Vreelandella piezotolerans: one gene and its partner. The protein of the gene in region 1 interacts with the protein of each later gene in a pairwise test. Links are inferred from orthologs where the notes say so. Each region holds a gene or a part of one and is shown on either strand. Other genes may lie near its edges.

What was found. The genes of interacting proteins can lie anywhere in the genome.
Region 2: the proteins of typA (region 1) and rlmKL interact in binary tests that used the Escherichia coli proteins (3 or more experiments, as listed by UniProt). The link is inferred for Vreelandella piezotolerans from one-to-one orthologs.

Annotation. Positions count from the first base shown.
Region 1 is NZ_CP048602.1:185,984-193,723, forward strand. What follows is about bases 2,480-5,411. They hold typA (translational GTPase TypA), read right to left. Parts: upstream 4,893-5,411; coding sequence 3,066-4,892; downstream 2,480-3,065. Other genes in these bases: GYM47_RS00835 (sodium-dependent transporter), read right to left, coding at 2,480-2,780; GYM47_RS00845 (biotin--[acetyl-CoA-carboxylase] ligase), read left to right, coding at 5,056-5,411. In the rest of the region: GYM47_RS00825 (ABC transporter ATP-binding protein), read right to left, coding at 1-414; GYM47_RS00830 (ABC transporter ATP-binding protein), read right to left, coding at 519-1,289; more of GYM47_RS00835, read right to left, coding at 1,344-2,479; more of GYM47_RS00845, read left to right, coding at 5,412-6,039; GYM47_RS00850 (type III pantothenate kinase), read left to right, coding at 6,036-6,875; preprotein translocase subunit SecE, read left to right, coding at 7,650-7,740. UniProt on the Escherichia coli protein: A 50S ribosomal subunit assembly protein with GTPase and nucleotide-independent chaperone activity, required for 50S subunit assembly at low temperatures, may also play a role in translation.
Region 2 is NZ_CP048602.1:1,173,612-1,176,607, reverse strand. It holds rlmKL (bifunctional 23S rRNA (guanine(2069)-N(7))-methyltransferase RlmK/23S rRNA (guanine(2445)-N(2))-methyltransferase RlmL), read right to left. Parts: upstream 2,620-2,996; coding sequence 382-2,619; downstream 1-381. Other genes in the region: GYM47_RS05425 (glutaredoxin family protein), read right to left, coding at 54-389; GYM47_RS05430 (hypothetical protein), read left to right, coding at 1-18. UniProt on the Escherichia coli protein: Specifically methylates the guanine in position 2445 (m2G2445) and the guanine in position 2069 (m7G2069) of 23S rRNA. Methylation occurs before assembly of 23S rRNA into 50S subunits.

The DNA.
Region 1 (7,740 bases):
CTGGTGGCGCTTCTCGACCAGCGGCGGGAAGAAGTCGTACACCTGTTCCAGCATGCGCTTGACGTTCTGCGGCTTCAGGTAGGCGCCCATCTCCAGGTTCTCTTTCACCGAGAGGCTGGGGAAGACGTTTTTCTCCTGGGGGACGAAGCCCATGCCTCGCTCCACGAGTTGGTTGGGCGGTAAATTGTGGATGGGTTGGCCGTTGAGCAGGATTTCGCCCTGGTTGACGTTCAGAAGCCCAAATACGGCTTTGAGCATGGTGGATTTTCCCGCGCCGTTGGGGCCGACGATGACGCCGACCTCGTCGGCATACAGGGTCATATCGACCCCGTTCAAAATATTCATACTGCCATAACCGCCGTGCACGTCGCGTGCTTCAAGCAGTGGCTGGGGTGATGCCTGTGTCGATGACATAAACGCGTCTCAGCAAGCGTCGCGCTGGGGTCTCCAGACGCGATCATGTTGTTGTAGCCGTGGGTGGGCTATTGGTCGTGACTGTGTGAAGCGTATTGCCGGGGTTAGGCGGCATCCGAGCCGAAGTAGGCCTCGATGACTGCCGGGTCGTTCTGTATCGCTTCGATGTGTCCTTCCACCATGACGCTGCCCTGGGCCAGTACGATGACCGGATCGCAGAGCCGCGAAATCATGTCCATGTCGTGCTCGATGACCAGGAAGGTGTAGCCCATCTCACGGTTGAGCCGCTCGATATTGCCCATTAAATCTCCCAGAAGCGTACGGTTCACCCCCGCGGCGATTTCATCGAGCAGGACGATCTTGGCATCGGTCATCATGGTGCGGCCAAGCTCCAGAAGCTTCTTCTGTCCGCCGGAGAGATTGCCCGCAAGTTCGTTGCGCACATGGTGCAGGCCGACGAAGTCGATGACCTCCAGCGCGCGGCGGCGCACCTCGGCCTCTTGCTCGCGCACCAGCGATGGCTTGAACCAAGTATTGAACAGATTTTCACCGGCCTGTCGGGGGGGCACCATCATCAAATTTTCCAGCGCGCTCATCTGGCTGAACTCGTGGGCAATTTGAAAGGTGCGTAGCAGTCCTTTGTGGAAACGCTGGTCGGCGCTCAAGGTGGTGATGTCTTCGCCATCGAGCAGGATCTGCCCGCTGTCCGGCGTCAGCGCCCCGGCGATCAGGTTGAAGAGCGTCGATTTACCGGCTCCGTTAGGGCCGATCATGCCGGTGATCGACCCTTTCTCGACTTGGATCGAACAGTCGTTGATGACGTGTAGCCCACCGAACGCTTTATTGACGTGTTGTACTTCGATAAGCGGTTGCATGGTGTCCTCGTAAGGCAGGCGGCCTCGTCACCGCCTGCAGCAGGGATATTGTTATCAAGGTTTAGAGTGGCGCAGACGCTGGGCAAGCGCAAAAGCCGCCACGATGAGCAGTGCGCCGAGCGTTGGAATCAGATACCCCTCGATGTGGGGTATCGTACGTAAAAAGACGAACGATACTGCCGCCGGCCCGACGAAACGCACTAAAAAGCGCCAGAAAGCGAACCAGGTGGCATTGGTGCCGAGCTCTTTCATGACTTCGCTCTGGGTCAGCGCCCAGCCGGCAAACAGGGCGATCAACAGGCCACCCAGCGGCATGAAGATATTGGTCAGCAGCTCGATGACATCGAAGGCGCTGCGTCCAAACAGCGTATGGAAAATCGTGCCTTCTGCCCAGACGTTGAAGCTGACCACCGTGAGTAGCCCCATGGCCCAAGCCGCAACGACCATGATGGTGACCGCCTGGGGACGCGTCATGTCGAAGCGCTCGACCAGGAACGCCGCGACCGGCTCGATCAGCGAAATGGAGGAGCTAATGGCGGCCCCCAATACTAGAATGAAGAACACACCACCGACCAAGGCGCCAAACGGCATCTCGGCAAAGGCCAGCGGCAGCGTCACGAACATCAGCCCGGGGCCCTGGCCGGTTTCCAGGCCCGCGCCGAACACCAGCGAGAAAATGGCCAGGCCCGCGACCATGGCAACGGCGGTATCGACGAACGCGACGGCAATGGCCGTCCGTGTGAGCGACGCGTCGCTGGACATATAAGCGCCGTAAGCCATGATCGCGCCCATACCGAGGCTTAGGGTAAAGAACGATTGACCCATGGCCTGCAGCCAGCCTTCCAGGCTGAGATCGCCAATGTTGAAGGTGAACAGGAAGCTCGCTGCCGCGCCCACATCGCCATTGATGATGCCGTAAATCAGCACCACGATCAGAATGACGAACAGCGCAGGCATCATGATGCGCAGGCCCGACTCTATGCCTTTATGAATACCCATCCCGACGATCAGCGAGGAACCCACGATGAATAGCGTGTGGTACAGCGTCATTAATCCGGGCGAGGCGAGCAGCGCATTGAAGCCCTCGCTGATGGTTTGAGCGTCTGCGCCAACCAGCGAACCGGTGAGCATCAGCCAGGTGTAGTGCAGCGCCCAGCCCGCGATCACCGAATAAAAGCTCAAAATCAAAAAAGCGGAGGCGGCGCCCAGCCAGCCTATCGACTCCCACGCCCGTGATGTGCGATGCGTTTTAGTCAAATGCCGCATACCCATGATGGGGCTTTGACGGCTGGTGCGCCCCAGCATGGTCTCGGCGATGAGGATAGGAATGCCCACGGCAAAAATGGTCAGCGCGTAAATCAGGATGAACGCGCCGCCCCCATTTTCACCGGTGAGGTAGGGAAAGCGCCAGAGGTTGCCGAGACCGACGGCAGAGCCCACCGCCGCCAATAAAAACGTGCCTTTGTGTGTCCAGACGTTATGACCGCTCATGTGAAGGAGTGTCCGTATAGGGGTGCCAGGATGGGGGTAAGTATCCAAACACTTGTATGAATTATGGCATGTCAGCACCCCGAGGGCGTGCTGAGAATAGCGCTACTTTGCGATAGAACGTCAGCGCTTTCCAGCGTACTAGCGTTTAGGGTGCGTTAACGAGCACGCTTGGCGATGAACCAAAACGCGCGGCTAGAGGGGCTGTCGTACGAAAAAGGTTGCTACGCTGAGAACTTACATAAAAAAGCCCGCGCGGTGGCGGGCTTTGTGTCGGCAGCGGTCAGCTTACTTTTTGCTGGAGCGCTTGCGCTCGTTCTCTTTGAGCAGTTTCTTACGTAGGCGGATAAAGCTCGGCGTTACTTCGACCAGTTCATCGGAATCGAGGAATTCGATGGCTTGCTCCAGAGTGAACTTCACTGGCGGGGTCAGTACGATGTTCTCGTCGTTGCCCGAGGCGCGCATGTTATCCAGCTTCTTACCTTTGGTGGGGTTGACCACCAGGTCGTTGGCACGGCTATGGATACCGATCAGCATACCTTCGTACACCTCGGTGCCGTGGTCGACGATCAGCTTGCCACGCTCTTGCAGCGTGTAAAGCGCGTAGGCCAGCGCTTTGCCGTCGACCATGGAGACCATGACGCCATTACGACGCTCGATGGCGGCGTCGGGCTTTAGCGGGCCGTAGTGGTCAAAGCGGCTGGTTAGAATGCCGGTACCAGACGTCAGGGTCAGGAACTGGCCGCGGAAACCGATCAAACCACGGGCGGGAATGATGAAGTCCAGACGAACACGGCCTTTACCATCCGGGTTCATGTTGGTCATTTCGCCCTTGCGGTAGCCGAGCTCTTCCATGATCGAGCCTTGGTGCTGCTCTTCACAGTCGATGATGACTTCTTCGTAGGGCTCCTGCTTGACGCCGTCGATCTCTTTGATGATGACCTCCGGACGGCCAACGGCCAGCTCGAAGCCTTCACGGCGCATGGTTTCGATCAACACCGACAGGTGCAACTCGCCACGGCCAGAGACTTTGAACTTCTCGGGGGTTTCGCCCTGCTCGACGCGCAGTGCCACGTTGTGGATCAGTTCTTGATCCAGACGATCCTTGATATTGCGGCTGGTAACGAACTTGCCGTCTTTACCGGCAAACGGCGAGTCGTTGACCTGGAACGTCATGGAGACGGTCGGCTCATCGACGGTCAGCGGCGGCAGCGCTTCGACATTATTCACGTCGCACAGCGTGTCGGAGATCGCTAGATCTTCGATGCCGGTGATGCAGACGATATCGCCAGCGGTGGCTTCATCGGTCTGCACTCGCTCGAGGCCCATATGGGTCATCACCTGGCCGACCTTACCCTTACGGGTCTTGCCTTCTTTAGTGATCACGCTGATTTGCTGGTTCGGCTTGACGCTGCCGCGAGTGATGCGGCCCAGGCCGATGACGCCGACGTAGCTGTTGTAGTCCAGCGCTGAGATCTGCATCTGGAAGGGGCCGTCGACTTCGACCTTCGGCGGCTCGACGATGTCCACGATGGCTTGGAACATCGGGTCCATGTTGTCGGCCAGCTCTTCCGGATCCATGCCGGCAATACCGTTCAACGCCGAGCAGTAGATGATCGGGAAGTCGAGCTGCTCGTCGGTGGCGCCGAGGTTGTCGAATAGATCGAAAATTTGATCGATGACCCAGTCGGGGCGCGCGCCAGGACGGTCAATCTTGTTAACGACGACGATCGGCTTCAGGCCCTGGGAGAACGCTTTTTGGGTCACGAAGCGGGTCTGCGGCATCGGACCGTCAACGGCGTCGACCAGTAGCAGTACCGAGTCCACCATGGACATGACGCGCTCGACTTCACCACCGAAGTCGGCGTGCCCAGGCGTGTCGACGATATTGATGTGGTAACCCTTGCCATTACCATCCTGCCACTGAATAGCGGTGTTTTTGGCCAGGATGGTAATACCGCGCTCCTTTTCCTGGTCATTCGAGTCCATGATGCGCTCTTGGCCTTCGGCCTTACGGTCGAGCGTTCCGGACTGGCTTAACAGTTTGTCTACCAAGGTAGTTTTACCGTGGTCTACGTGGGCGATGATGGCAATGTTGCGAAGATTCTCGATCACGACGCGATCCTGCTGGAAAAATAGGGCGGCATTATAGGGTCTGGGGATGGTCTACTACCAGCGCTGTCTTAAACAAAGCAGCAAGTCAATAACCTAAACGCGGCAGTTTTCGCTGTTGTGACGCTTCCGTTAAGATAGGCGTTTTCCCAGTTGGGGCAAGCACATGACCATCGGTAACCTGATGCGTTTGTTAAGCGATGGCGAGGTTCATTCCGGTGAACAATTAGGCGAAGCGCTGGGCGTTTCCCGAGCCGCCGTGTGGAAACAACTAAAAAAATTAGAGGCGCTGGGTGTCGAGCTGGTGGCCGTCAAAGGGCGCGGCTACCGGCTCGCCTACCCGTTAGAACCGCTGGAGGGCGCCAAGATCGTCGAACGGCTGCCCGCCGATGCCCGCCATTTACTGACACGGCTATTCGTCGAGGATCAGCTGCCGTCCAGTAACGAATATCTGCGCGAACGCTTTTCGCAAGGGGCGGGGCATGGCGAGGTCTGCTTCGTCGAGCTGCAAACGGCTGGGCGTGGTCGCAGGGGGCGAGTGTGGTCGACTCCCTGGGGGCAGAGCCTAATGGTGTCGATGGGGTGGCGCTTCGAGTCCGGCATCAATGCGCTGGAGGGGCTTAGTCTGGCCGTCGGTGTGGTGGTCTCCCAAGTGCTCGAACGTTATGGTGTGTCGCCCAAGTTGAAGTGGCCCAACGATGTGCTGCTGGCCGAGCAGGGTGGTGAACTCGGTAAGCTGGCCGGTATTTTGATCGAGGTGACCGGCGACGCGGCTGGCCCCTGCGAAGTGGTCATCGGCATGGGCATGAATCTGTCATTGCCAGATAGCTTGCGCGCCACGATCGACCAGCCGGTGGCGGCGCTGTTCGATGCGCAGCCGGGCATTTCGCGTAATCAGCTAGCGGCAGACATGGTAGCAGGGCTTTTGAACATGCTGGCGGGGTTCGAAACCCGCGGGTTTGCTCCCTGGTTGAATGCCTGGAATCAGCGGCATGCCTACGCAGGCCTGCCCATCCGTGTGATTCAAGGCGAGCGTTCCAGCGATGCCGTCGCCGGGGATGTCGATGAAAGTGGTAACCTATGGGTTACTGAAAATGGTTACTCGCGACGCCTGGTCGGCGGTGAGATTAGCGTACGTAGGCGCCTATGATTTTGGATTTGGATATCGGCAACACGCTGTCGAAGTGGCGGCTCAAGGATGCCGAGAGCAGCGAGATCCGTTCGCGAGGCGCCGTGTGGACGCGAGAGGAGTGGCGTCCCGGGGCAGACATTCCCGATTTGGACGTCGTGGAAGCGGTACGTATCTCCAGCGTGGCCAGGACGGCCGTGCTTGAAGAGACCGTCGCGCTGCTGCGGCGCCAGGTGCGCCATGTGTACGTGGCTCGCTCGACGTCAGAGGCGCTCGGTGTCGTCAACGGCTACGAGGAGCCGGGGCGACTCGGCGTCGACCGCTGGATGGGGGCGCTGGCAGGCTACCAGCTGGCGGGGGGGTGCTGCGCGGTGGATTGCGGGAGTGCCATTACCATCGACTTCGTCTTACCGGGTGGTATGCATCTGGGTGGTTTTATCATCCCAGGACTGCGGCTGATGAAAGAGAGCCTGAAGCTGGGAACACGCAATGTCGCCATCGATCCGGAAAGCGAAGCCGATGCGCTACTAGAGCCGGGAAGGCGCACGGTGGATGCGGTGAACCATGGTATTTACATGGCCGCCGTTAGCGCCATCAACCGCATTTACAGTGAAGTATGCGATCAGCAGGGGGTGACACTACCGGTGCTGCTGACCGGCGGCGATGCCCGTGTGGTATCCCGCGGCGTGCAAGTGCCTCACGCGGTGTGGCCCGACATGGTCTATGGTGGGTTGGAGGCCTGCTATCCGCTCACGTTTGCCGAGCGTGCTGGAAAGATGTCGGGTGCGCCGCGAGTACCAGAGCCGGTATCATTAGAAAAAATTCGTGCAGGCCTTGCATTCTCGATGCTGCTTTGACAGAATGCAGCGCGTTCCAGAGCGGATGCCGTGCTTTGAAGTGCTGCTTCCAGCAAGCTTTGATAAATAAAGAGTTTGCAGGCTTGACACCGTTTTGGAGGCTGGCATAATGTGCCGCCACAGCTGGAGAGGTTCCCGAGTGGCCAAAGGGAGCAGACTGTAAATCTGCCGCGAAAGCTTCGAAGGTTCGAATCCTTCCCTCTCCACCAGATTGATCGAGCGCTGAGTTAGTCAGCGCTTGGGAATGAAACGCCGGTAAGCGGGCATTAGCTACTGTTTCTCGTGCAACGGATTGTCATTCTGCAGGCAAGTTCGGCGGGCGTAGTTCAATGGTAGAACCTCAGCCTTCCAAGCTGATGGTGCGGGTTCGATTCCCGCCGCCCGCTCCAGTTTGATGTGTTTGGCTCATGTAGCTCAGGGGTAGAGCACACCCTTGGTAAGGGTGAGGTCGACGGTTCAATTCCGTCCATGAGCTCCATATTGCAAAAAAAGCGAGCGAAGCTCGCTTTTTTTGTCTTTGCTCTCCCATTGGGTGGAGGGTAAAAGTAAGGGTTGTCAGGTGGGGGTTTCTCCGCTATCATGGCGCCCGCTGTTGCGTAGGCGTTTGCTTGCGCACGTGACGATACAGGCCAGTAGCTCAATTGGCAGAGCAGCGGTCTCCAAAACCGCAGGTTGGGGGTTCGATTCCCTCCTGGCCTGCCAACCTTCCCCAGGTTGGTATGTCTTTTCTAGAATTCCTTTGTCGCTCGCTGCACCCTTGGGAGTCTCGTTTTTATGAAGCCTAGTTCCGTAAAACATGGCGAAGAGGTGCAACAGACGCGCCATGACGGGCTCAAGTGGGCGGCGGTTGTGGCGCTGCTTGTCG
Region 2 (2,996 bases), 990 kb from region 1 along the record:
CTTTTAGACGCGCTCTGACGCATCACCCTTTTAGACTGACTCTCCCCGCTTCATTAGCCTAAGAAGCGCCGCCCGTTGCGCTGATGGGCCCCCACGGGGGGCGCGTGTTCTGGCGGCGCGGTGAGTGCGGCCAGCGCCGTCTCATCCAGCCAGCCCCGCTCGCTCAACCAGTGGCTCAAACGCGCCACGTCGAAGCCGCGATCCAACTCGACCCCGTCGTCATCGACCAGCACCGGGATCCGCGTGCCGTAACGCTCCACTAGAGCGTCGTCGTCGCTGATCTCGATGTGGTGCAGCCTCACCTCTTGGTTGGCCAGGGTTGCCACCAGCACCTCCAATTGGGCGCATAGATGGCAGCCTAGCGTGGTGTAAATCGATAGTTCAATCATCGCCTTGCCCTTTATCGGCAAAGGGGGCGTGACGCAGCAAAAATACGTGATGCAAGTTGGTGCGCCGCTGAAAATCCGGATCGAAGGTGCGCGCAGTGATCTCCTCGACGGCGTAGCGCTCGCTCAGTGCTTCGTCGAGCTTGAAGCGGCGCTGATTGTTGGAGAACACCAGCGTACCGCCGGGGGCCAGGCGCGCCATGGCGAGCTCCACCAAGCGCGGGTGGTCGCGCTGCACATCGAGCGTGTCACGCATCTTTTTCGAATTCGAGAAGGTCGGCGGGTCCATGAAAATCAGATCGAACTGCGCGTTGGCGGTTTCCAGCCAGCGGAAGCAGTCATCCCGCACCACGCGGTGCAGCCTGGGCTCGAGCTGGTTGAGCGCAAAGTTGTCCCGGGCCCACTCCAGGTAGGTGTTGGACATGTCCACGCTAACGCTGTCGCTGGCCCCGCCTAGCGCGGCCTGCACGGTGGCCGTCGCGGTGTAACAGAACAGGTTGAGAAAGCGCTTGCCGCTGGCCATCTCGCCCAGCATTCGGCGTACCGGCCGGTGGTCCAGAAACAGACCGGTATCCAGGTAATCCCGCAGGTTGACCCATAGCCTTGCGCTGCCCTCCCGCACTTCAAAACGCTCGCCGCTGGCATCGCGCTTTTGGTACTGGGCCGCACCGGTTTGCCGCTCGCGGCGCTTGACGTAAATCTTGCTGGGATCGACCCCCAACGCCTCGGGCAGCACGTCCAGGGCATCAAACAGCCGTTTTTGTGCCTGAGAAGGGTTCACGGAACTCGGTGCCGCATACTCCTGAACGTGCACGCGGTCGCCGTAGCGATCCACTGCCAGCGCGTACTCTGGCATATCGGCATCGTAAAGGCGATAGCAGGTTTCACCACTCTGCTTCAGCCATTTTTTCAGACGTTTTTGATTTTTTGCCAGACGGTTGGCAAACATCTTTGCATTTTCCGACACCGTCGATGTTGTCGTACGGCTTGCCTGGGGCACTACGCCCGCGTCTGTCGGCTCACCGCTCTGCTTAGGCGCAGGGCGGGCGCTGGCAATCTCCATGAGCAGCAGCTTGGCATCCAGCGCGCCGTTTTTTAGCGCGTGCTGTTTATGAGCGCGCAGCCCAAGGCGGTGGCCGAGATCCGGATTACCGGTAAACAGCGCCAGCGTCCAGCCAGGAAACAGCGCCTTGGCTTTTTCACCGAGCTGAGCATAAAGCCGCACCAGTTCCGGCAGCTCGCCCAGGCGCTCGCCGTAGGGCGGGTTGGTGATCAATAGCCCCTGCTCGGCGGTCAGCGTCTCCGGCCGATGTAGTTGGGCGAGACTCTGGCCGTGGAGCGTGATCAGCGCAGGAATGCCCGCCCGCATGGCGTTAGATTTCGCGGCGGTCAGTGCTGCCGGGCTTTGATCAAAGCCTATCAGTTCGGTTTTGCAACGTTTGCGTCCAATCGAGGCGCGTGCTTCGGCTTCGCGTTTTAATTCACTCCACACAGCGTCTTGATGGCCTGCCCAGCCGTGAAAGCCAAACCGCTCGCGGTTCAAGTTAGGGGCTTGGTCAGATGCCATCAGCGCCGCTTCGATTAGCAGCGTTCCTGCCCCACATAGCGGATCGATCAATGGCTCGCCCGCTTTGGCCCGTTCCGTCCAGCCTGCGCGCACCAGCAGCGCTGCCGCCAAGTTCTCTTTGAGCGGCGCGTGCCCGACATCGCGGCGGTAGCCACGGCGGTGGAGACTATCACCGGAGAGATCGATTCCCAGGCTTAAGTTGGCCCGGTGCAGGTGGGCGTAAATGCGCAGGTCAGGCGCTTTGGTGTCCACGTTGGGCCGCTCTCGACCGCCTAACTGCAGCGCGTCCACCACACCATCTTTCACCGTCTGTGCGCCGAAGCGCGTGTGGCGAATATGGTCGCTGCGGCCATGAAAATCCACCGCCAAGGTCTTGCCGGGGGCAAGATGCTGGCTCCAGGCGATGCGTGCGACCACATTGCGTACCTGCTCGGCGGTCTCGACCAGAGACTCCCGCGCCAGTAGCAAAATCACACGGTTCGCTAGGCGAGACCATAAACAGACTCGGTAGGCCGTGGCTTGGTCGGCAGAAAAATAGACCCCCGCCACGGTGGTTTTACCCGGTTCGGCGCCCAGGGCCGTCAGTTCATCCGCCAGCAGGCCTTCGATGCCTTTGGGGCAGGTCGCTAGTAGGTTGAGAGGGGCAGTTTGGCTCAGCTCGGTCATGATGATCGCCGCGCGTCACCGCGCGATATTCCTGTATATGGCAAATGAATGTATGTCTTATGACAATTTGATGGTCGACAAGTGACCCCATCATGGTCTAACAATAAGAGGGTAGCTACTAAAAACGCATGCGTTGCTTGTCAGGGTCTTTATCGTGTCTGTTTCTAAACGCCGGTAACGATCCTTGGCTTGTCTGAGCTTGCCGCTTCTTCCGTTCAGCACGTGAGTGCTAGGCATTAGCGCTGAGGCAGCAGCTCACTCTTGAACTTGAAGTCACTTCTCGAAGTGGTGTTGGCAATCTGGGTAAAGCACGCCTATGGGCCTGTTATTACTACGTTGCCTTGTGACCTGCTTCTTATCAAAGGCTTTCATGCAAA